3 regions of the Rhizobium sp. PAMB 3174 genome follow, and region 3 is predicted to be linked to each of the others. Evidence: predicted binding sites of a transcription regulator. Region 3 holds the regulator's gene; each other region holds the start of a gene.

Region 1 (8,150 bases), 900 kb from region 3:
AAGCTCCGGAACAGGTGGCTCGGCTAGCCTCGATTTCAGGCTTCGGGCTTAGGGTGACGAAGGGTTGTGGGGACGGGCGGTGCCCTTGAAAACGACCAGGCGATACTCCAACTGTTAGTAAACAACCGATATCGCCTGGAAGCCTCCCAAGCCTTGGCGATTGTTCCGGAAACGGAACCCTTGAAAGGACATGAAATGACGCAAGAAACGTCAGCTGCAAAACAGGCAACGCTGTATCCGGTGCTGCCTTTGCGCGACATCGTGGTGTTCCCGCACATGATCGTGCCGCTCTTCGTCGGCCGTGAAAAATCGATCCGTGCGCTTGAGGAAGTCATGGGGTCGGACAAGCAGATCATGCTTGTCACCCAGCTCAATGCCGGTGACGACGATCCGGATCCGTCCGCCATGTACGATGTCGGCACCGTCGCCAATGTGCTGCAATTGCTCAAGCTGCCCGACGGCACCGTCAAGGTGCTGGTGGAAGGCAAGGCGCGCGCAACGATTAGCGGCTATGGCAGTCGCCCGGAATATTATGAAGCCGTTGCCGAAATCCTGCCAGAGCCGGGCGACGATCCGGTCGAGGTGGAAGCACTCGCTCGCTCCGTCGTCTCCGAGTTTGAGAACTATGTGAAGCTCAACAAGAAGATTTCGCCGGAAGTGGTGGGCGCCGCCAGCCAGATCGACGACTATTCCAAGCTCGCCGATACGGTTGCCTCGCACCTGTCGATCAAGATCACCGAGAAGCAGGAGATGCTGGAAACCACCAGCGTCAAGGAACGCCTCGAAAAGGCGCTCGGCTTCATGGAAGGCGAGATTTCCGTGCTGCAGGTCGAAAAGCGGATCCGCTCGCGCGTCAAGCGTCAGATGGAGAAGACCCAGCGCGAGTACTATCTCAACGAGCAGATGAAGGCGATCCAGAAGGAACTGGGCGACGCCGAGGACGGCCGTGACGAGATGGCCGAACTGGAAGAGCGCATCAAGAAGACGAAGCTTTCCAAGGAGGGCCGCGAAAAGGCGGACGCCGAACTGAAGAAGCTGCGCCAGATGAGCCCGATGTCGGCCGAAGCCACCGTCGTGCGCAATTACCTCGACTGGCTGCTGGGCCTGCCCTGGGGCAAGAAGTCGAAGATCAAGACGGACCTCAACCTCGCCGAAAAGGTGCTGGAAGAGGATCACTTCGGTCTCGACAAGGTCAAGGAACGCATCGTCGAATATCTCGCCGTGCAGGCCCGCGCCTCGAAGATCAAGGGTCCGATCCTGTGCCTCGTCGGTCCTCCGGGCGTCGGCAAGACCTCGCTCGCCAAGTCGATCGCCAAGGCGACCGGCCGTGAGTACATCCGCATGGCGCTCGGCGGCGTTCGCGATGAAGCCGAAATCCGTGGCCACCGCCGCACCTATATCGGCTCGATGCCCGGCAAGGTCATCCAGTCGATGAAGAAGGCGAAGAAGGCCAACCCGCTCTTCCTGCTCGACGAAATCGACAAGATGGGCATGGATTTCCGTGGCGATCCGTCGTCGGCGCTGCTTGAGGTGCTCGATCCGGAGCAGAACTCGACCTTCATGGACCACTACCTGGAAGTCGAGTACGACCTGTCGAACGTGATGTTCATCACCACGGCCAACACGCTCAACATTCCGGGTCCGCTGATGGACCGCATGGAGATCATCCGGATCGCCGGCTACACGGAAGACGAAAAGGCCGAGATCGCCAAGCGGCACCTGCTGCCGAAGGCCATCCGCGAGCATGCGCTGCAGCCGAAGGAATTCTCGGTCAGCGACGACGCGCTGATGGCGGTCATTCGTCAGTACACCCGCGAAGCCGGTGTGCGGTCCTTCGAGCGTGAGCTGATGAAGCTCGCCCGCAAGGCCGTGACCGAGATCATCAAGGGCAAGGTCACCAGCGTCAACGTGACGGCCGACAACATCCATGACTACCTCGGCGTGCCGCGGTTCCGTCATGGTGAAGCCGAGCGCGAGGATCAGGTCGGTGTCGTCACCGGTCTCGCGTGGACGGAAGTCGGCGGTGAATTGCTGACGATCGAAGGCGTGATGATGCCGGGTGGCAAGGGCCGCATGACGGTGACCGGCAACCTGAAGGAAGTGATGAAGGAATCGATTTCGGCGGCGGCATCCTATGTCCGCTCGCGGGCGATCGATTTCGGCATCGAGCCGCCGCGCTTCGACAAGGCGGATATCCACGTCCATGTTCCGGAGGGTGCTACCCCGAAGGACGGCCCGTCGGCAGGCGTCGCAATGGCAACGGCCATCGTGTCGATCATGACCGGCGTGCCGGTGTCCAAGGACGTTGCGATGACCGGTGAAATCACGCTCCGCGGTCGGGTTCTGCCGATCGGCGGCCTGAAGGAAAAGCTGCTCGCGGCTCTTCGCGGCGGCATCAAGAAGGTTCTCATTCCAGAAGAAAACGCCAAGGATCTGGCCGACATTCCGGACAATGTGAAGAACAACATGGAGATCATTCCGGTCTCGCGTATGGGCGAAGTGCTCGAGCACGCGCTCGTTCGCAAGCTCGAGCCGATCGAATGGGAGCCGCCGGTGGAAGTGCCTGCAATCGCAGGCAAGGACGCTGCCGACGATTCGGCCGGCACGATCGCGCACTGAGCGCGGCGCGGTCAGCTCGTGACCGCTCTGTGACCGAAGTGATACATTTTACCGAAAGGCCGGCATTTATGCCGGCCTTTTTTGTGAAATACGAACGAAAAACGCTTGCTTTTCCCTGCGTAGCAAGGCTTTTGGCTTGCAGCAGGCGATAGCTCCCCTATGCTCTCGCCGAGCTTGATAATGAGTCGTTTCATACCAATGAAAGGGGTGGAAACATGAACAAGAATGAACTCGTGTCCGCAGTTGCAGAAAAGGCCGGTCTGACCAAGGCAGATGCAGCTTCCGCAGTCGACGCGCTCTTCGAAACCGTTCAGGCTGAACTCAAGAACGGTGGCGACATCCGTCTCGCCGGCTTCGGCAGCTTCACCGTTTCGCATCGTGCAGCCTCCAAGGGCCGCAACCCGTCCACGGGCGCTGAAGTCGATATCCCGGCTCGCAACGTTCCGAAGTTCACGGCCGGCAAGGGCCTGAAGGACGCCGTCAACTAATTCATGTTGACGTCTTTCCCGGCACCTCGCTGGGAAACAGGAATTGAGTTTCAAACCCGGTGCAGTAATGCACCGGGTTTTCCTGTTTCAGAGGCCCATCGCCGCATAGGTGGCAAACACGACGATGGCGATGGCGAGGATTGCGGCGCCGCCCATAAGTCGCCAGTCGATATGGACGTCCGTTTTCGTTTCGGCATCTGTATGGGGCAAGCGGGTGAGCGAGGCGGTAAGGGCGATGAGCGGCAGCGACAGGATCGCTCCGGCAGTCTCCAGGATGAGGAGCAGGCGGGGCATCGGATCGTCGGAGACCGGGAATATGCCTCCAAGGTCCAGCACATACACGGCAAAATAGCCGGTGCCCGCGAGCAATGCGGGAACGAGCGCCCAGCGCCGTCCGGAAAACAGGAAGAAGGCGAGGGCGTAGCTGCCCATGCCCAGAATGGTGAGGAAGGCATTGAAGCTCGCCAGGATCGTCGGCGAGATGCTTGCGAAGCTCCTGACTTCGATAGGCCCGCCGGGGATCATGACGGTGAGATTGATCGCGGAGATGAGCAGCAGGACTGCGGCAAGACGCATTGGTGTTTTAGTCATTGGAAATCGGTCCCTCATGTCAATTTCTGATAGCCAGCGGCAATGCGTTCGATGACCGAGTGGGGGTATACAACTTCAACGCGACGATGTCAGTGACCTGCTCATGGAGGGAAGGCCTCGGATCGTGATAGAGATTCTTGCCCTGGGTCGATCTGATAACGGAGATGCCGCATTGGAATACAGGATTGATCCGTTCCCATCGGTTGAAGCGCTGACCGTTTTGTGGCGGGAGGCATGGGGGCAGGAGCCGTCGGCCTCCATGTCCGATGTATTGAAACGGGGCCTCGGTCATGTGGGTGCATATGAAGGCGATACCATCGTCGGCTTTGTCAATGTTGCCTGGGATGGTGGCATCCATGCGTTCATACTGGACACTTGCGTTCTTCCCGCGTTTCGCAGGCAGGGCGTGGCGAGCCGGCTTGTGAAAGAGGCTATCGCCCTTGCCGGAAGTCGTGGGGCTCGATGGCTGCATGTGGATTTTGAACCGCATCTTGAGGAGTTTTATCATCGCTGCGGGTTCAGGCCGACGAAAGCGGGCTTGATTGGCCTTTAGTCCGGCAGGCTCCGGCCACTCTCGAAATCGGAGCGCATCCGGGTGATGCACCGTCAACAATCCGGAAACGCCCGCGCTCTTGCCCGGTGCGTCGGGATATCCTATCTGTGGGCTGTTCTCAGGGCGGGGTGAAAGTCCCCACCGGCGGTAACGGGTTCGTCCCCAAGCCCGCGAGCGCCGTTGGATGTGTATCCGGCGGGTCAGCAGATCCGGTGTGATTCCGGAGCCGACGGTCATAGTCCGGATGGAAGAGAATGAGAGAGACGGTCGCAATCCGGGCGGGTTTCCTGCGCGGGCTTGAAGCCGTTTCAACCTCATGCGTCCTGATTTGTGTTGGTCTCTTTTGGAGAAGCAAAGACATGAATCAGAGCTCCCTAGCGCTCAACCCGTCCCGCCCGGTGGCGGCCGCGATCCTGATGGTCGCAGCCGGTGTCGCCTTTGCGGGTATCAATACCGCCACCCAATGGGTGACGATGCGGCTCGGCTTTCCGCCGGCCGCCGCAGCCTTCTGGCAATATGCGTTTGCCTCCGTGCTGTCCGTGCCGGTCATCTGGCGGCTCGGCCTCGGCGCCATGCGCACGGCCCGGCCGTGGCATCACCTTCTGCGCGTCGTGCTCTCGGCGCTCGGCGTCGAGGCCTGGGTCGTCGGCCTTGCCTCCGTGCCGATCGGCCAGGCGATCGCGCTCGTCATGACCTCGCCCTTCTTCATCATCCTCGGCGCCCGCTTCTTCCTCGGCGAGCGGGTGGGGGCGGTGCGCTGGCTGGCGACCGCGACCGGCTTCACCGGCGCGATGATCATCCTGCAGCCCTGGTCGGAAGCCTTCACGCCGGCGGCACTCCTGCCGATCATCGCGGCGCTGCTTTGGGGCGGCGCTTCGCTGATCACCAAGAACCTGACGGCCTATGAGAAGCCCGAGACGATCACCATCTGGCTTCTCGTCCTGCTGACGCCGGTCAACGGCGTTCTGGCGGCCGGCGCCGGTTTTGCCGTGCCGACCGGCCTGGCGCTTGGACTTCTGGTGCTGATGGGCGTCCTGACGGCCGCCGCACAGTATCTCCTGACCAGGGCTTACCGCGCTGCCGACGCGGCCTACGTGCAGCCGTTCGACGATCTCAAGCTGCCGCTCAACGTGCTCGCCGGCTGGGTCGTCTTCGGCTACGCGCCGACCGTCTCCTTCTGGATCGGCGCGGTGCTGATCCTCGGGGCCTCGCTGTTCATCATGCACAACGAGCGGCGGCGCCGGCCAGCCTGACCTTCGAAAACCCGGCTTTTGCTGGGTTTTCTTTGGTCTCTGTGCAAAATCGTCGCATATGAGCCCCCGCTGTCATGCGCCTGTCATGCAGCATGCGCACAACCGCCTGGTTCCAATTCGAGGAGACAGGGGGTCCCCATGACGAAGACATTTTCCCGCGCGGCACTGACCGCAGCATTGCTGGCATCCACCGCCGCAGCCGCATTCGCCGAACCCGTGTTCAACCGCATCGCAGCCTTCCCGGTCGCGGCAAACCTGCCGGCCGACAAGGACGCCAAGACGCCGACCTCGTCGGAAATCATCACCGCCACGGAAGACGGCAACACGCTTGTCTATTCCGATAGCCCGCTCGGTGCAGTCGGTTTCGTCGACATCACCGATCCGAAGGCGCCGAAGCCGCTCGGCGCCGTCATGGCCGATGGCGAGCCGACCTCGGTCGCCGCCCGTTTCGGCAAGGTCTTCGCCGCGGTCAACACCTCCGAGGACTACGTCAAGACCAGCGGCAAGCTTTTGACCATCGACGTCAAGAGCCGCGCCATCGAGGCCTCCTGCGATCTCGGCGGCCAGCCGGACTCGATCGCGATCGCGCCGGATGGCTCCTTTGCCGCCATTGCCATCGAGAACGAGCGCAATGAAGAACTGAACGACGGCAAGCTGCCGCAAATGCCGGCCGGCTATCTCGTTACCATTCCCTTCAAGGATGGCGCTGCCGATTGCGCCGGCCTGAAGAAGATCGACGTCACCGGTCTTGCCGAGATCGCACCGGAAGATCCGGAGCCGGAATTCGTCGACATCAACGGCAAGGGCCAGATCGCCCTGACGCTGCAGGAAAACAACCACATCGTCATCGTCGACGGCAAGACCGGCGAAGTTACCTCGCACTTCACCGCCGGTGCGGTCGATATCGATGGTGTTGACATCGAGAAGGACGGCAAGCTCGACTTCACCGGTTCGCTGAAGGGCGTCAAGCGCGAGCCCGACTCGATCCAGTGGCTGGATGACAATCGCGTTGTCGTCGCCAATGAGGGCGACTACGAAGGCGGTTCGCGCGGCTTCACCATCTTCGACACGGCCGGCAAGGTCCTCTACGAGTCCGGCCCGAGCCTTGAGCGCGAGATCGCCAAGCTCGGCATGTTCCCTGACAAGCGCGCCGGCAAGAAGGGCGTCGAGCTGGAAGGCCTGGAGGTCGCGAAATTCGGCGACCAGCAGTACATCTTCGTCATGTCCGAGCGCGCTTCCGTCGTCGGCATCTACAAGGATACCGGCGCCGAGCCGGAACTGATGCAGATCGTGCCGTCGGGCGTGGCTCCGGAAGGCATCATCGCCGTTCCGCAGCGCAATCTGGTCGCCACGGCCAACGAGGCCGACCTGGTCGAGGATGGCGGCGCCCGCTCGCATGTCATGCTCTACGAGCTTGGCGAAGGCGAGAAGGCATTCCCGGAAATCGTCTCGGCCAACGACAAGGACGGCAATCCGCTCGGTTTCGGGGCCCTGTCGAGCCTGGCCGCGGATACCACGACCCCCGGCAAGCTCTATGCCACCAATGACAGCTTCTATTCGGCGCAGCCGTCGATCTTCGTCATCGACGCGACGCAGAAGCCCGCGGTCATCACGGACGCCATCCGCATCACCAAGGACGGCGCGCCGATGGAGCACCGCGACATGGAAGGCCTGACGCTCGACGGCAAGGGCGGCTTCTGGATCGCCAACGAAGGCAATCCGGAAAAGGACGTGCCGCATCAGATCTTCCACGCCGGCGCCGATGGTGCCGTTGATCAGGTAATCGACATTCCGGAATCTCTGAACGCCAATCAGGTGCGCTTCGGCTTCGAAGGCATCACCAAGGTCGGCGAAGGCGACGGCGAGACGCTGTGGATGGCCATGCAGCGCGAATGGAAGGATGACGAGAAGGGCTTCGTCAAGCTCGTCTCCTACAAGCCGTCCTCGAAGGAATGGGGCGCCGTGCGCTACCCGCTCGACAAGGGTGAAGCCGGATGGGTTGGCCTGTCCGAAATTACCGCCAATGGCGACTATGCCTATATCGTCGAGCGCGATAACCAGATCGGCGAAGCTGCCAAGCTGAAGAAGATCTACAAGGTCGCGCTTTCCGAGCTTAAGCCGGCGCCGCTCGGCGGCGAGCTGCCGACGGTCAAGAAGGAACTGGCCCACGACCTGCTGCCGGACATGCTGGCCGCGACCCACGGCTATGCCGTCGACAAGATCGAAGGCTTCACCATCGACGCCTCGGGACAGGCCTATGCCGTGACCGACAATGACGGCGTCGACGACTCCTCCGGCGAAACCCTGTTCTGGGCCGTCAATCTGAACAAGACCAACTGATCTCATATCAGGATCATGTAACGAGAGGCCCGGCAGCGATGCCGGGCCTCTTTGACGTTTCCTACCAGCGCTGGTGAACGTGCGAGGCGATCAGTCGGGCATAGACGTCCTCGGCGGCCTTCATCACGTCGGCGGAAAGTGCCGAGAGCTCGGCGGCTGCCGCGTTCGACTTCGCTTGCGCGGCGTTGCGCGCGCCCGGAATGACGACGGTGACGGCATCATGCATCAGGATCCATTTCAGCGCGAAGGCGGCCATGCTTGCACCTTCCGGCACCAGCTTGCGGATCTCCTCGACCGCCTGCAGGC
Region 2 (8,150 bases), 2.0 Mb from region 3:
GGCGATTGCCCGCCGCCATGGTGCCGACCATGTCATCGTCGGCCGCAACGCTGATCTTGGCAAGGAAGTGAAGGCGCTGACGGAAGGCCATGGCGTCGATGTCGCCTATGATGGTCTTGGAGGCGAACCGCTTATAATGATGCTGGATTGCGTCCGTCCCTTCGGCATGGCCGTCAACATCGGCCAGGTCGTCGGCCCCGTCCCAGCGTCGATTAGCGCCGACATCGCCGCGCCCCGCGCCATCGCCTTTGCGCGGCCCAGCGTGATGTTCTACATCTCCGACACGGCGCGTTACCGCAAGGCGGCCGATCGCGTCATCCATCATCTCGCCGCCGGTCTGGCACCAGGCGAAGGTCAGGAATATGCCCTTGCCGACGTCGCCCAGGCCCACCGCGATCTCGAAGCCGGACGCACCAGCGGCAGCGCCATTCTCGTGCCGTAACCGCACAGATTTCAGGGGATTGTGCCGGGGAAGAAAAATTTACCGGAAAGAAAATTTCTTCTTTACTTTACGTTAACCACTCGGCAGTATCTTCACATACAGATCCTGCATTTACGAATGCAGTCGAGGGAAACCGCGCTAGCACGGATGTACTGCAGCGCGGTTTTCCGCATATGAACTCTCCTGAATTTCCAATGATCTTTAGCGCAGCCACCCGGTGGCCAGTGCAGCCGCCCACTCGTCGCGGCCGTTCTCGCGTGCCAGTCTTGCGGCGGCTTCGCAATCATAGGGCACCTGCCGGAAGGTGACCGACCAGCCCGCGCTGTCCTTCTCCAGAATTGCGTAGCTTGCCAGTGGATTGCCCGTCTGCATGCCATGCGGATAGGGATGGTCGTCTTCATAACCCGGACAGCCGACACTGCCCGGATTGACGATTAGCCGGCCGTCGCGAAGCCGGACGGTGCGTGGCGTGTGGGTATGTCCGCAGAGGATGAGGGAAAAATCCACGCCTGCGGCCATTGCCTCGATCTCATCTACCGGGCGCTGGTGCATGATGCCCTGCGGAGAGACCGTCTCCAGCCAGTAGGTGTTGTCGTCCGTCGGCGTCGCATGACAGAGATAGGCCTCGTCTTGCCAAACCAGATCGAATGGAAGACTTGCCAGCCAAGCGAGGTGCGCAGGCGTCATCCGGTCGCGGGCATAACGATCCGTCCGCCCCATGGCTTCCGGCACCTGCTCGACGAGATAGCGATCGTGATTGCCGCGCACTGTCGGCAGGTCGAGCACCATCAGCCGGTCCGCCACCTCCGCCGGCCAAAGCGGCCCGGACACGCAGTCGCCGAGATTGACGATGTCGCGGATGCCGAGCCGCGCGATGTCGGCGAGCACCGCCTCCAGTGCTTCCAGATTCCCGTGAATGTCGGTGATCGCGGCGAAACGCACCGCTCAGCTGCCGCGATAGGTGGAATAGCTGTAGGGAGAGAGAAGCAGCGGCACGTGATAATGCGCCGTCGTATCGGCAATGCCGAAGCGGATCGGGATGTCGTCGAGGAACGGCGGATCGGGAAGCGCGACGCTTTTTGCCTTCAGATAATCGCCGGCATGAAACAGGAGTTCGTAGCGGCCGACAGCGAAATCATCACCCTGCAGCAGAGAGCCGCCATCGACGCGGCCGTCGGCATTGGTCACCACCGTCTTGATCAGCACAGGTTCGGCGCCGTCCATCCGGAAAAGATCGATGACGAGGCCTTCGGCCGGCGTGCCGCGGGCGGCGTCAAGGACATGCGTGGTAAGACCGGTCATGGCTTCGGCTCCGTGATCTTGAAGGGTGTGTCGAAGAAGAATTCCTCGAGATTGTTACCCGGTCCGGCGCGGTCGACAACCAGAAAGTCGGACGCTTCGCCGATCGCCATCAGCGGATGGTGCCAGACATTGCGGCGGTAGTTGACGCCCTGATGGGGCTCAGCGAGAAAAACCTGCGGCTCGCCGGGCTTTCCGTCCTCGTCCATGGAGACCACCACCAGAAACGGCCGGCCGGAGATCGGCGTAAACGACTGGCTGCCGAACGGATGCCGTTCCATCATGTCGACCGTGTAGGGAAAGCTGCGCGCCTGGCCGCGGAAGATGTTGAGGATGACCGAAGCGCCCTCGCCTTCGGCCTCGGCGGTGGCAAGCGCGTGAAAGCGTTCGGTCGTGCCGCCGTTGATCAACCGCATCGTCTGCGGATCTGCCTCCAGAACATCGCCGAAAGGGGCAAAGGCCGCCTTGGTCAGCGGCCTTATCGGAAGTGTACGGCTCACGCCTTGTGGCCCATCAGCCTGAGGCGCATCACGCCGCCATCCGGATGCATGGCGAAGCGGACATGCGTGACCGGCCCGATATCGGCGACGGTGTGCCCAGCGAAGACATGTTCGTGGTCCATCTCCAGCTTGTGGCGGGCAAGGATCGGCTTCCAGCTTTCGGACGCGGCAATTTCCGCCTCGCTGATCGTCTCGCCGGCATCCGGCAGATAGGCGCCGAGCAGCTCGCAGGTGTCGGGAAAATTACCCTTGAAGAAATGCGTGTCGACGATGACCCGCTTGATGATGCCCGGATGGCCGAGGCGGATGATGGTCCAGTCATGACCGGGGCCGCGTCGGCGCTTGGTTTCCCAGCCGTCGCCCATGTTGATGCCGCGCCCGGGCGACAGCATCTTGTCGGGATGGCCGTAATGGGCGTCCGTCCAGGTCAGCGCCTTGGCGCCGTGGAAGATGTAGGCGAGATCGATTTCCTGCTCGGGCGACACCTTCGACCAGTCGAAATGCGCGGCACCGTAGACGCGCAGGCGGGCGATGCCGCCATCGGGATACATGTGGACCCGCAGATGCGTCCACACCTTGTCGCGATCGCCGTTCTCGAAGAAGAACTGAGCGCTGGCGCCGAGCGTCGACTTGGCGAGCACTTCGGTCCACGCGGTCGCATCCGTCGGATCGCCGCTCTCGACGAAGGCCGCCTCGATCGAGACCGCGGGCGCGTAATTGCCGGTGAAGTAGCGGGTATCGACATCGAAACCGAAGATCTTTCCCGGCATGGCAAGCCGGATGATCGCAAAGTCATGGCCGGGCGTGCGCTTGCGCCGGCTTTCCCAGCCGTCCATCCATTTGCCGTTGTCGTCATAGGCATCGGCCTTCCACACGGCCGGATCATCGGACAGCATGCGGTCGACCGGTGCGAAGAAATCGTCGGTCACGAAAATGCCCTTGGCGCCGAGACGGGCCGAGGCGAGATTGACGGCACCCGCCGCGAAATCGGGCAGCAGGACCTCACTTACTTCAGTCATCAGGAATTCTCCGAAAATATAGCGTCCAGCCTCAGCCGGGCGATCTTCTCCACCTGCGCGCAGGCTGTCACCAGCTCCTCCTCGCGCTCATGGTGGATGCGTGTCTCGAACGCGGCCAGAATGGCGTCCTTGTATAGGCCTTTCACGGCAATAATAAAGGGGAATCCGAACTTTGCCACATAGGCCAGGTTGAGTTCGGTGAACCGCGCATGCTCCTCGGCCGTCAGCTGATCGAGGCCGGCGCCGGCCTGTTCCTTGCGGCTGTCTTCGGTCAGCTTGCCGGCGATGGCGAGCTTGCCGGCAAGATCGGGATGGGCGCGAAGAACCTCCAGCCTCTCCTCCCCGCTTGCCGCGCGGAACGCCGAACAGAGCGCCGCGTGAACACTGCTCGCCGACAGCGGTTCGGTGACCCCGGCATCATAGGCCCGCTCCGCGACCCATGGCGAATGCTCGAATATGCCGCCAAAGCGGGCTACGAAATCCTGTCTGTCCATGGTCACATGATCTGCGGCTTGTGGTGCTCATGCCAGTGGCGGGCGATCTCGATCCGCTTCGGGATCCACACCTTGTCATGGGAAAGCACGTATTCGACAAAACGCTTCAGCGCGGCGGCGCGGCCCGGACGGCCGACGAGGCGGCAATGCAGGCCGACATTCATCATCTTCGCCTGCCCCTCCTTGCCCTCCTGGTAGAGCACGTCGAAGGCGTCCTTCAGGTAGTTGAAGAACTGGTCGCCGGCGTTGAAGCCCTGCGGCGTCGCAAACCGCATGTCGTTCGTCTCAAGCGTATAGGGAATGATGAGGAACGGCTTGCCATCGTGACCCGGCACCCAGTAGGGCAGATCGTCGGCATAGGAGTCGCTCGAATAGAGGAAGCCACCCTCCTCCATGACAAGCTTCAGCGTATTGTCGGACGGCTTGCCCTGATACATGCCGAGCGGGTGCGAGCCGGTCAGTTCCTTGTGCAGCCGCACAGCCTCGAGAATGTGCTCGCGCTCCTTCTCGATCGGAAAATCCTTGTATTCGAGCCAGCGATAGCCGTGGCTGGCGATCTCCCAGCCGGCTTCCTTCATGGCCGCAACCGCTTCCGGATTGCGCGCCATGGCAAGCGTGACGCCGTAGACGGTAACCGGAACATTCAGGCTGGTGAACATGCGATGCAGACGCCAGAAGCCGGCGCGCGATCCGTATTCGTAGATCGATTCCATGTTGAGATTGCGCTGACCCGGCCAGGGTTGCGCGCCGACGATTTCCGACAGGAGCGATTCCGACGCCGGATCACCGTCCAGTATGGAGCTTTCGCCCCCTTCTTCGTAATTGACCACGAACTGCACCGCGATCCGCGCATCGCCCGGCCATTTCGGGTCGGGGGTTTGACGGCCGTAGCCGATAAGATCGCGGGGATAATTGTCTATGTCCATCGACGCACCTTTTTCCATTCGGTCAAAAATTATCAGGTGCGATTGGATTGTCGAGGGCGCCAAGGCAAAAAGCGGCGCGTTCTACGCCCTCTTTTTCTGCGACACGGGCCCAAGCGGGTGCAGCGAATGCACATGGAAGGGAGCCCCTTGCTCCTCCTCGATCATCAGCGCCAGATTGGCCACTTCCAGCGGCATTTCGAGCGCCGGCGCGAAGAAGCGCTTCAACGCCCGCTCGAAGCGCTCCAGCTCGGACGCATTGAGCGCGCCCGTCAGCATCATGTGAAAGCGGTATTCGTCCATCACATGCGGATGGCCCCAGCGGTGGAGATTGGCGAACTCGGTTGCGTTCAGAACGTCCGGATTGCGCCGCTCGATCTCGACGTCGCTGAGCGGTGCCCGGTAGGCATCGAACTCGTGGATGACGGAACAGGCGAGCTCGTGCATTTCATAGGGATAGGTCGAAGCGATCAGCCCGAGCCCCTGCCCGACCCGCGCGACCTCGAGCGGTGGCAGCAGGAACGGCTGGCGACCGCCGGCAAATGTCATCATGTGCTTCAGGAGAGACGCCGGATTGGCGTCATCCTTCAGCCGGAACGGCGCCTGCAGCATGGCATGGAAACCCGCCCGGCGCGGCAGCGCGGTGTGAAAGGCAATCTCATGGATGCCGAGGCCACCGATGCCGTGCGGTTCGTACAGGTGGCCCGCGAAAGCGTCGCGGCCGAGCCACAAGGCCGCCGCCTCAGAAAGCACATGGCGCGGCGGCGGTGTGAAGGCGATAGAATAGCGCATGTCGCACATCCCGAAAGAAGGATGAAATCCGTCGGCATCGGTCATTCCGATGCTGTTTGCGCCGGTTTAGGTGATTTGCGTAACAGATTGACGACGGGGAGAAGGCGGAATTGCGCTCAAATCTTGCCGGCCAGGACAAAGTGCCGTTCAGCGACGAAGCTCTCCGGCAGGACGATGCCGGACGGCCTGCCGGCGATCTCGCCGACGACTGCTTCGGCAAGCCGGTGGGCGATCCCGAAACTGACCTTGAAGCCACCGGTCAGAAAGGAAACGTTTTCGAATGCCGGGTGTCGGCCGGCCATCGGATCGCGGCCGATCGCCTTCGGCCTGAGCCCCGCCCAGCGTTCGACAAGCGGCGCTTCGCCAAGGCATGGCGCAAGGGCTCTCGCCCGCTCCAGCAAATCCTCCAGCAGACCATCGGTGGCGAACGGCTGGTCGAACTCCTCCTCGCTGGTGCTGCCGACAGCAACCAGCCCATTCTCATGCGGCACGACATAGACGCCGTCGTGAAAGATGACCGGCAGCGCCGGATCGATCTCCGCCTTCAACAGTGCGGCCTGCCCCTTGACCGGCTTGCCGATCGGCTTTGCCGTCGGCGCCATGGTTTCGGCGAGCGGGAAGGAGCCAACGCCGGCGGCAATCAGGCAGTGCCCGAAACGGATGTCGTTCCCGCCGACGCAGGCGACCCCCGCCTTCGCATCGATGGACGTGACCGCCGCGTTCTCCATAAGCCGCGCCCGGCCCGACTGCCGGAGAGCGGCAATCAGCGCCGCCGTCAATGCGCGCGGCGACACGCGGGCCGCAAACGTGTCGAGCACCACGCCAAAGGGCGCGGCTTCGGCATGAGGCCACGCCGCAAATGGCGACTGCTCCAGCACCTGCCAGACATAATCTTCGCCCGGGACTTGCCAGTTCAGCCGCGCATCCTCGGAATGACCGAAGGCGCGCTCCCGGTTCTGCTCGTGGGTCAGCGGCAGAAGACGGCCGCAGCGGCGGTATCCGGTCGAAAGCCCGGTCATCTCTTCCAGCGCCGCGACCTCGTCTTCAAGCGCAACGAGCGCATCGAACTGAAACTGCTTCTTGGCGTTCCAGCGGTCGGGTTGATGCGACATCAGTGCGCCGAGAAAGCCGTTGCTTGTGCCCCCGCCCAAACGGCCCGCATCGGCGAGCAAGACATCGAGGCCCGACTGCATCGCCTTTAGAGCCGCCCAAAGCCCCATGATGCCGCCGCCGACGATCAAAAGACCGGCGGACGATTGACCGCTTGCAAACGCGGTATTATCGGCTTGGCTCATGACGGATCCAATTTCGAACGACAGCGCCTCCGGCAACAGGCTAGAATGGCGCGAGGGCGATATGCCCTATTCGACCGCCTTTGGCGACCACTTTTATTGCCAGACGGACGGACGGCTGGAATGCGCTTATGTGTTCATGGACGGCAACGGCCTGCCGGCGAGATGGCAGGCAGGCGCTGACTTCCGCATCGGCGAACTGGGGTTCGGCACCGGTCTCAACCTCTGCGAAACCTGGCGGCAATGGAAACAGTCACGAACAGCGGATGGTCATCTGCACTTCACCTCGTTCGAGCTCTATCCCATGCAGCGCGAGGAGATCGACAGGGCGCTCGCCCACTGGCCGGAGATCGATGCCGAACGGCAGGGCCTGACATCGCTCTGGCCCGACGCGCCAGAAGGCATCCTCACGCTCGAACTCGACAGCCGCACGACGCTGACGATCTTCTGCGGCCCGGCGGCAGACACTGTTCCGGCCGTGCACATGCCTTTCGATGCCTGGTATCTCGACGGCTTTGCCCCCTCCCGCAACCCGGACATGTGGTCGCCGGAACTGATGGCCACGGTCTGTGCGAAGACGGCGCCGGGCGGCACATTTGCCACTTATGCAGCGGCAGGTTTCGTCCGCCGCAATCTCGGAGCCGCCGGCTTCGAGGTCATGCGTCGGCCGGGATTTGCGGGCAAACGCGAAATGCTGTTTGGAACGAAGGCCGCGCCCTCAGGGGCGTGACTGCCCCGCCCCCGCCCCTTCCACATCGCTCAAGAGCGCGTGGATCTTGTCGAGCAGGACCGAAGGCACGATCGGCTTGGCCATGTGATCATCCATGCCCGCGTGCAGGCAGACCTCGCGCTCCCGTTCGAGCGCATGGGCGGTGACGCCGATGATCGGCACATGCGCGCCGTCGCATCGCTCCTGCTCCAGTTCGCGGATCATCCTGGCGGCTTCGAACCCGTCCATCACCGGCATGGAGACGTCCATCAGGATCAGGGACGGAGAGAGCGCCTCCCAGCTCGCCACCGCATCGGCGCCATTCTCGACCATCTTGAACCGCAAGCCCGCCTCGAGAAGGATCTGCGAGAAGAATATCCGGTTGACCTCGTTGTCCTCGGCGACCAGTACATCGATCCGCTGTGCATCCGTCTTCCCGACCGCCGGCCGGGGCCGGGCTCTCCCGTCCACAGGTGGTACCGGGAGGAATGTGTCGCGGCGTTGACCGTCCATGCGCGCAGCGGTGCGCAAGACCTCGATCAGCGTGCTGCGCAGAATGCCAAAGCGAACGGGCTTCACGACATAGGTATCCGCGATCGTCCCGGTCTTGGGCTGGCCGCGCTCGGCCGCGTCCAGCGAAGACAACAGAACGGCCGGTATGTGCGGGCAGATCTCGCGGT
Region 3 (8,150 bases):
TTCGACGACGACGTGGCCGACATACTGTTTGGGATGGAAGTCATCGAAGAAGTCATAGGTGCCAGGCTCCTGCGCCCGCACGTTCACCACGATGTCATGGCCGCTTTCGACGATCTTTTCAAAGCCGAGCGCCCCCGACTCCAGCTCGACCGGCAATTCCGTCTTGTTATGCAGCTTGATGCGGAACGGTTCGCCTGCCTTCGCGCTGATCTGCTGAGGGCTGAAGCTCTCGCTGCTCAAGGTGATCTCGTAGGTCTTGACGTCAGCGGCTGTCGCGGCGCTAAAGGCCGTACCGGCCAGAATGGCAATGGCGGCCACGGCGATGGTCATGCGTTCCTTCATCGGGTCAACTCCGGATCGTTGGCGATGGTCGGCAGGTTGCCGGGCCATCAGATTTGCTGCAGCCTTAATATCATGAGATCATTTATCAAGAAATATTATGTCGCAGGCAGCGCACCTCCCGCCCGCGCGGCCCGACGTTCTCGGCCAAGAAACCCCGAAGCAGCAGCAGACCGGCCTTATTCGATCACCTCGTTGGCGTCGAACACATAAGTCGTCGAACAAAACTCGCAGGTGACCGCGATCTTGCCGTCTTCCTCGCTCGCCAGGATCTCCTCTGCCGAGAAGCCCTTCAGCACGCCACCGATCTTCTCGCGCGAACAGGAGCAGCGATCGAATACCGGCTGGGGCTCGAAGACCCGCACGCCGCGTTCGTGGAACAGCCGGAACAGCAGCCGCTCCGAGCCGACCTGCGGATCGGTCAATTCGTCCGCATCGATCGTTTCGGCGAGCGTGCGGGCCTCCATCCAGGCATCGTCTTCGAACATCGGCAAGGCATTGTCGTCGCCATCACCACCCGGAAGATCCGGCTGGCGCATGCGCTCCGGCGCTTCGGGCAGGAACTGAACGATGAGGCCACCGGCCCGCCAGGTATGCCGGGCCTTGCCGTCCTCGTCCCGATCGTAGAGCTCGGCCGCGGCAAGCCGCATATGCGTCGGGATCTGTTCCGACTGGCGGAAATAGGTGCCGGCGATTTCCTCGAGCGATGCGCCGTCGAGCGCGACGATGCCCTGATAGGGCTGGCTGAAGCGCCCCTGGTCGATGGTGAAGGCGAGGACGCCCGTGCCGAGCAGCTGCTCGGGTTCGGCCATGCCTTCGCTGATGGCAAGCTCAAGGGCCTCCTCGTCGAAACGGGCATAGGCGCGCATGCTGTCGGGCGTCGAAAAATCGGCGACGAGCAGGTCGACCGGGCCGTCGCTCTTCGTCTGGACGGTGAACTTGCCTTCAAACTTCAGCGACGTGCCGATGAGCACGGTGAGCGTGATGACTTCCGCCAGAAGCCGGGCAACCGGCACGGGGTAGTCATGGCGGCCCAGAATGGCGTCGAGCATCGGGCCGAGCTGGACGGCGCGGCCACGAACGTCGAGCCCTTCCACCTGGAAAGGCACAACGTGATCATCACCGGCGAATCCGAATTCGCCGAGCTTGGTGGTTTCTTCCGCCATGGCGGATACTCCTTAAGTTTCGGCGCGCGAAACGAGGCGGCGCCGTATCAGATGGCCCCGAGGCACCAGGCCAGAATGGACTTCTGCGCATGCAGGCGGTTTTCCGCCTCATCGAAGACAACAGACTGCGGTCCGTCGATCACGTCGTCGGTCACTTCCTCGCCACGATGCGCCGGCAGGCAATGCATGAACAACGCATCGTCCTTCGCCCGGCCCATCAGCTGCTTGTTGACCTGGAAGGGCTGGAAGATGTTGTGGCCGCGTGCCTTGTGCTCCTGGTTCATCGAGACCCAGGTGTCGGTGACGACGCAGTCGGCGCCCGACACGGCCTTCTCGGCGTCGTGGCAGAGCATGATTTCGGCGCCTTCGTTGCGCGCCCAGTTCAGGAACTTGTCGTGCGGTTCGGAGCCCAGCGGCACGGCCATGTTCATGCGGTAGCCGAAGCGGGCAGCACCTTCCACGAAGGAATGCAGCACGTTGTTGCCGTCGCCGGTCCAGGCGATGGTCTTGCCGGCGACCGGCCCCTTGTGCTCCTCGAAGGTGAGCAGGTCGGCCATGATCTGGCAGGGATGCGTGTCGTCCGTCAGGCCGTTGATCACCGGCACCGTCGCATGCTCGGCAAGCTCGAGCAGGCGCTTGTGGTCGGTGGTGCGGATCATGATGGCGTCGACATAGCGCGACAGTACCTTTGCCGTGTCGCCGATCGTCTCGGCGCGGCCGAGCTGCATTTCGGTTCCCGACAGGAAGAGCGTCTCGCCGCCGAGCTGGCGCATGCCGACATCGAAGGAGACGCGCGTGCGGGTGGACGGCTTCTCGAAGATCATCGCCAGCATCTTGCCGGCAAGCGGCTTGTCAGCCGTTCCGTCCTTCGTCGCCACCTTGCGCGTGCGTGCGTCGTTCAGAATACCCCTGAGTTCCTCCGAGGAGACCGCGGAAAGATCGAGAAAATGCTTGGGAGCTGCCATGATAACCTGTCAGAATTCGCTTGGCCGCCTCAGGCGGACTTCTTGATATGAGCGGAATGAAGCGCCTCGGCGGCACGCTCGATGCGCGCCAGTCCTTCGCGGGCTTCTTCCGCGCTGACGATAAGCGGCGGCAGCAGGCGCACGACATTGTCGCCCGCAAGCACGCCGAGAACATGCTGCTCGCGCATTGCGGCAAGCAGCTCCGCGGACGGGATCTTTGCCTTGATGCCAAGCATCAGGCCTTCGCCGCGGAAATCCTCGATGACATCGGGATAGCGATCCTTCAGGGAAGCGAGCCCCTGGCGGAAGACGAGTGCCACGTCGCGCACATGTTCCAGGAAGCCATCGGCGAGGATGACGTCCAGGACGGCATTGCCGACGGCCATGGCCAGCGGGTTGCCGCCATAGGTCGAGCCATGCGTGCCAGCGACCATGCCCGAAGCGGCTTCCGCCGTCGCAAGGCAGGCGCCGAACGGAAAGCCGCCGCCGATACCCTTGGCGATCGCCATGATGTCCGGCGTGATGCCGGCCCACTCATAGGCGAAGAGCTTGCCGGTGCGGCCGACGCCGGTCTGCACCTCGTCGAAAATCAGCAGCAGGTCGTGCTCGTCGCAAATAGCACGCAAAGCCTGCAGGAATTCCTTGGACGCCGGACGGACACCGCCCTCGCCCTGCACGGGCTCGACGAGGATGGCCGCGGTCGCGTCCGTGATCGCAGCCTTGACGGCATCGAGGTCACCGAACGGCACCTGGTCGAAGCCGGGCGCCTTCGGGCCAAAACCTTCGAGATATTTCGCGTTGCCGCCGGCCGCGATCGTGCCGAGCGTACGGCCATGGAACGCGCCCTCGAAGGTGATGATGTGGAACTTGTCCGGATGCCCGTTGGCATACTGGTAGCGCCGGGCCGTCTTGATGGCGCATTCCAGCGCTTCGGCGCCCGAATTGGTGAAGAACACCTTTTCGGCAAAGGTCGCAGCGGAGAGGCGCGCGGCCATCTTTTCCTGGCCGGGGTTCTCGTAGACGTTCGACAGGTGCCAGACCTTGCCGGCCTGCGTCGTCAGCGCCTCGACCAGATGCGGATGCGCATGGCCAAGCGAATTCACGGCAACGCCGGCGGCGAAGTCGATGTAGCGCTGGCCGTCCTCGGTGACGAGCCAAATCCCCTCGCCTCGCTCGAAGCGCAGAGGTGCTCTTGCATAGGTATCGTAGAGCGGACCGTTCTGAGCCATGGCGCTGACCTTTCCTGGGCTTTGTTGGCTGGGCACAAATAAAAAAGACCGCCTTTTGGGCGGTTGCCGCACTATCATCATATAGGTCGCCGATGTCAACAAATCACCTGTAAAATCAGGCGATCGCGGCGGCCGCATCAAATTCGAAGGATGGCCTCGCATCCATCGCCAGGCAAAAAAGTGAAAAGAAGCAAGTTGGGGAAAACTGCGAAATCGAATCACGATGATTCCGGCGACTCTTGTCACGGAGTCAGGCTGGCACTAGGTTAAACGTGCATTAAGAATTTGCGCTTGGCGGAAAAAAGTCACCCGGCAGTACAAGAGGCGTACTCCGTCCCGGAGGAATTCGGGACACGGTGAAGGATTCTGCCATGCATTGGACTGCAGGCGGAGAAGACCCAATGAATTGGACAGACGAACGCGTTGAAAAGCTTAAGAAATTGTGGGCGGATGGGCTGAGCGCCAGCCAGATCGCCGCACAACTCGGTGGCGTCAGCCGCAATGCCGTCATCGGCAAGGTTCACCGTCTCAATCTTCCCGGACGCGCCAAGTCCGGCGGCGCATCCTCGGCTGCGCGCACGGTCAAGAGAGCCGTCACCGCCCCGAAGGCTCCGAACTACGCGGCCCGCGTCACGACCCGCTCCGTCACCCGTACGGCCGGCGCCACGGCTCTGAAGGAAGAAGTCGAGATCAACGCGATCCAGGAACTCCGATACGTTCCTGCGTCGAACGTCGTCGTGCCGATCTCCCGCCGCCTGGCCCTGACCGAACTGACCGAGCGCACCTGCAAGTGGCCGGTCGGCGATCCGCTGCAGGACGACTTCCACTTCTGCGGCTGCGAGTCCCCGGACACGTCGCCCTACTGCAACTATCACGCCCGCCTCGCCTATCAGCCGACCAGCAGCGACCGTCGTCGCGCGGCGGCCGCGAACTGATAGCTGCAGCGTCAATCGACTGACCATGATGAACGGGCCTTCGGGGCCCGTTTTTCGTTTCCGTATCCGCACTTTAGGCCAAATGAAAAACCCCGCCGACAATGGGCGGGGTTCTCAAAAACTCCGAGGTACGGACTGGCCGAAGCTCAGACTTCCATCGAGTAGCCGGCGCCGCGAACGGTGCGGATGACGTCCTGCATGTTGGAGAAGTTCAGCGCCTTGCGCAGACGTCCGACGTGCACGTCGACCGTACGCTCGTCGACATAAATGTCATGGCCCCAGACCCCATCCAGCAGCTGCGAGCGCGAAAACACGCGGCCCGGAGAGGCCATCAGGAACTCCAGAAGCCGGAACTCGGTCGGGCCGAGGCGGACCTCACGACTCTTGCGGTGGACGCGATGCGTCTCGCGGTCGAGCTCGATGTCGCCGCAGCGAAGGACGGCGGAGAGAACTTCCGGATGCGCGCGCCGCAGCATTGCGCGGACGCGAGCCATCAGTTCAGGCATCGAGAACGGCTTGACGACATAGTCGTCGGCGCCGGTCGAAAGGCCGCGAACCCGCTCGCTCTCCTCGCCACGTGCCGTCAGCATGATGATCGGCAGGCGCTCCGTTTCCGGGCGCATGCGCAGGCGACGGCAAAGCTCGATGCCGGGAACGCCCGGCAGCATCCAGTCGAGAAGCAGAAGGTCGGGCACGCGCTCCTTGAGGCGGATTTCCGCCTCGTCGCCGCGCATGATCGCCTCGACCTCGTAGCCCTCGGATTCCAGATTGTAGCGAAGAAGCTCGCTCAGAGCTTCCTCGTCTTCAACAACCGCTATTTTCGGGACCATTCACGGTTCTCCAACTTATCGAGCCGTCACTCGGACGTCACGCCCATGGTGGACGTGTTGTCGTCCTTCGGACGCTCGCCTTCCGGCTGGCTGCCGGTCGTCATGTAGTAGATCGTTTCGGCGATGTTCGTCGCGTGATCGCCAATGCGCTCGATGTTCTTGGCGCAGAAGAGAAGATGCGTGCAGGTGGTGATGTTGCGCGGATCTTCCATCATGTAGGTCAAGAGTTCGCGAAACAGCGAGGTGTGGATGGCATCGATCTCCTCGTCGCGGTCGCGGATCGACTTGGCCTTCTCCGCCGAGCGGCTGGTATAGACGTCAAGCACTTCCTTGAGCTGCACCGAGGCAAGCTCGGACAGATGCTCGAGGCCCCGGGCGAGCTTGCGCGGCACACCCGTGCCCTGCACGGCGATGACGCGCTTGCCGATGTTCTTGGCCAGGTCGCCGACGCGTTCGAGGTCGGCCGCGATGCGGATCGAACCCATGATTTCGCGCAGGTCTGCCGCAACCGGCTGACGACGGGCGATGGTGACGACGGCGGCGTCGCCGATTTCGCGCTCGCCAACGTCGAGGACGACGTCGTCGGAGATCAGCTTCTGGGCAAGCGCCAGGTCGCCGGTGACCAGCGCCTGCACGGATTCGCTGACCATCTGCTCGGCGAGACCACCCATTTCGGAGATCCGGCGCTGCAGGAACTTCAATTCATCGTCGTAGGCCGACATGAGATGCTGTTGTGTCGAGGGCATTTTGGTGTTCCCTGATATCTTGAGGCAGGCTTCAGCGCGGCTGCGGCTCAGCCGAAGCGACCGGTGACGTAGTCCTGCGTGCGGCTTTCCTTCGGAGACGTGAAGATCTTCGCGGTCTCGTCGAATTCAACCAGCTCGCCGAGATACATGAAGGCGGTCTGGCGCGAAACGCGGGCAGCCTGCTGCATGTTGTGCGTGACGATGACGATGGTGTAGTCGGCGCGCAGCTCGTCGATCAGTTCCTCGATCTTGGCGGTCGAGAGCGGGTCGAGAGCGGAGGCCGGTTCGTCGAGCAGGATGATCTCCGGCTTGACGGCAACGGTGCGGGCGATGCAGAGGCGCTGCTGCTGGCCGCCGGACAGGCTGAGGCCGCTGGCATGCAGCTTGTCCTTCACCTCGTTCCACAGGGCGGCGCGGGTCAGGGCAGCTTCCACCCGTTCGTCCATCTCGCTCTTATTGAGATTCTCGTACAGGCGGATGCCGAAGGAGATGTTCTCGTAGATCGACATCGGGAACGGGGTCGGCTTCTGGAACACCATGCCGACCTTGGTGCGCAGCAGGTTCAGGTCCTTCGACTTGTCGAGAATGTTCTCGCCGTCGATCAGCACCTCGCCCTCGGCGCGCTGCTTCGGATAAAGCTCGTAGATCCGGTTCAGGACACGCAGCAGGGTCGACTTGCCACAGCCCGACGGACCGATGAAGGCCGTGACGCTGCGCTCCGGCAGAGACAGGCTGATGTCCTTCAGGGCCTTGCTGTTGCCATAGTAGAAGTTGAGATTCTTGATCTCGATCTTCGTCTTTTCGGCGGCCTTCTGTGGGGCGACTTTGTCTAGGGAAAGCATCTGGCTCATCTGTCCTCTCTGCGTCCGGTCAGGCTACGGGAAATTACGCTCAAACCCAAGACGGTCATGGTTATGATCAATGCGCCGGTCCAGGCCAATTGCTGCCATTCTTCATAGGGGCTGAGGGCAAACTGGAAGATCGTCACCGGCAGGCTCGCCATCGGAGCATTGAGGTTGGAACTCCAGAACTGGTTGTTGAGCGCGGTAAATAGAAGCGGCGCCGTTTCGCCGGAGATGCGGGCGACGGCGAGCAGGATGCCCGTGACGATGCCCGACGAGGCGGCGCGGTAGGCGACCGAGCGGATGACGATCCAGCGCGGTGCGCCGATCGCCGTGCCGGCTTCACGCAGCGCGTTCGGCACGAGGCTCAGCATGTCCTCCGTCGTGCGCAGCACCACCGGGATGACCAGCACGGCGAGCGCGAAGGATCCGGCCAGCGCCGAGAAGTGGCCCATCGGGCGCACCACGATCTCGTAGATGAACAGGCCGACGACAATGGACGGTGCCGACAGCAGGATGTCGTTGATGAAGCGCACGACCATGGTCAGCTTGCTGAAGCGGCCGTACTCGGCCATGTAGGTGCCGGCCAGGATGCCGATCGGCGTGCCGACGAACATCGCGATGATGGTCACGATCAGGCTGCCGACGATGGCGTTCAGAAGACCGCCCTCCTCACCCGGAGGCGGAGTCATTTCGGTGAAGACCTGCAGGTTCAGACCGGCGGCGCCCTTGTAGACCAGCGCGCCGAGAATGAGCGCAAGCCAGATGATGCCGATGCCGGCGGCGACGACGCAGAGCGTCATCATCACGGTATTCTTGATCTTGCGACGGGGATAGATCGAGGACATCGGTCAGGCTCCCTTCTTGCTCTCGATGCGCATCAGCATGTAGCGCGCGATGGCAAGGATGATGAAGGTAATGATGAAGAGGATAAGGCCGAGAGCGATCAGCGAGGACGTGTACATTTCGCCATCCGCTTCGGTGAATTCGTTGGCGATCGTCGCCGAAATGGTCGTGCCCGGTGCGAAGAGCGAGGCGCTGATGCGGTGGGCGTTGCCGATGACGAAGGTGACGGCCATGGTTTCGCCCAGAGCGCGG

Evidence for each region. The regulator PhoB, encoded in region 3, activates phosphate uptake and scavenging genes when phosphate is short. The targets are predictions, from matches to a motif close to TGTCATNNANCTGTCAT.
Region 1: the regulator PhoB is predicted to act here: its motif matches at 5,575-5,591, upstream of ACU5AY_RS10125 (esterase-like activity of phytase family protein).
Region 2: the regulator PhoB is predicted to act here: its motif matches at 5,549-5,565, upstream of ACU5AY_RS04075 (DUF1045 domain-containing protein).

What each region holds. Positions count from the first base shown of each region.
Region 1 covers NZ_CM128608.1:2,126,106-2,134,255, reverse strand. The annotation lists gene lon (endopeptidase La) at 196-2,619, shown strand; gene hupB (DNA-binding protein HupB) at 2,835-3,107, shown strand; gene ACU5AY_RS10140 (hypothetical protein) at 3,195-3,698, opposite strand; gene ACU5AY_RS10135 (GNAT family N-acetyltransferase) at 3,823-4,251, shown strand; FMN riboswitch at 4,362-4,511, shown strand; gene ACU5AY_RS10130 (DMT family transporter) at 4,611-5,504, shown strand; gene ACU5AY_RS10125 (esterase-like activity of phytase family protein) at 5,643-7,844, shown strand; gene ACU5AY_RS10120 (aldo/keto reductase) at 7,906-8,150, opposite strand, start outside.
Region 2 covers NZ_CM128608.1:861,926-870,075, reverse strand. The annotation lists gene ACU5AY_RS04110 (quinone oxidoreductase family protein) at 1-442, shown strand, start outside; gene ACU5AY_RS04105 (metallophosphoesterase family protein) at 644-1,384, opposite strand; gene uraH (hydroxyisourate hydrolase) at 1,388-1,744, opposite strand; gene ACU5AY_RS04095 (ureidoglycolate lyase) at 1,741-2,241, opposite strand; gene alc (allantoicase) at 2,238-3,260, opposite strand; gene uraD (2-oxo-4-hydroxy-4-carboxy-5-ureidoimidazoline decarboxylase) at 3,260-3,754, opposite strand; gene puuE (allantoinase PuuE) at 3,757-4,680, opposite strand; gene ACU5AY_RS04075 (DUF1045 domain-containing protein) at 4,762-5,469, opposite strand; gene ACU5AY_RS04070 (NAD(P)/FAD-dependent oxidoreductase) at 5,586-6,764, opposite strand; gene mnmD (tRNA (5-methylaminomethyl-2-thiouridine)(34)-methyltransferase MnmD) at 6,763-7,491, shown strand; gene ACU5AY_RS04060 (response regulator) at 7,480-8,150, opposite strand, start outside.
Region 3 covers NZ_CM128608.1:3,025,091-3,033,240, forward strand. The annotation lists gene ACU5AY_RS14525 (cupredoxin domain-containing protein) at 1-342, opposite strand, end outside; gene ACU5AY_RS14530 (Hsp33 family molecular chaperone) at 519-1,505, opposite strand; gene argF (ornithine carbamoyltransferase) at 1,553-2,470, opposite strand; gene ACU5AY_RS14540 (acetylornithine transaminase) at 2,500-3,699, opposite strand; gene ACU5AY_RS14545 (GcrA family cell cycle regulator) at 4,101-4,634, shown strand; gene phoB (phosphate regulon transcriptional regulator PhoB) at 4,781-5,464, opposite strand; gene phoU (phosphate signaling complex protein PhoU) at 5,491-6,210, opposite strand; gene pstB (phosphate ABC transporter ATP-binding protein PstB) at 6,258-7,061, opposite strand; gene pstA (phosphate ABC transporter permease PstA) at 7,058-7,900, opposite strand; gene pstC (phosphate ABC transporter permease subunit PstC) at 7,904-8,150, opposite strand, start outside.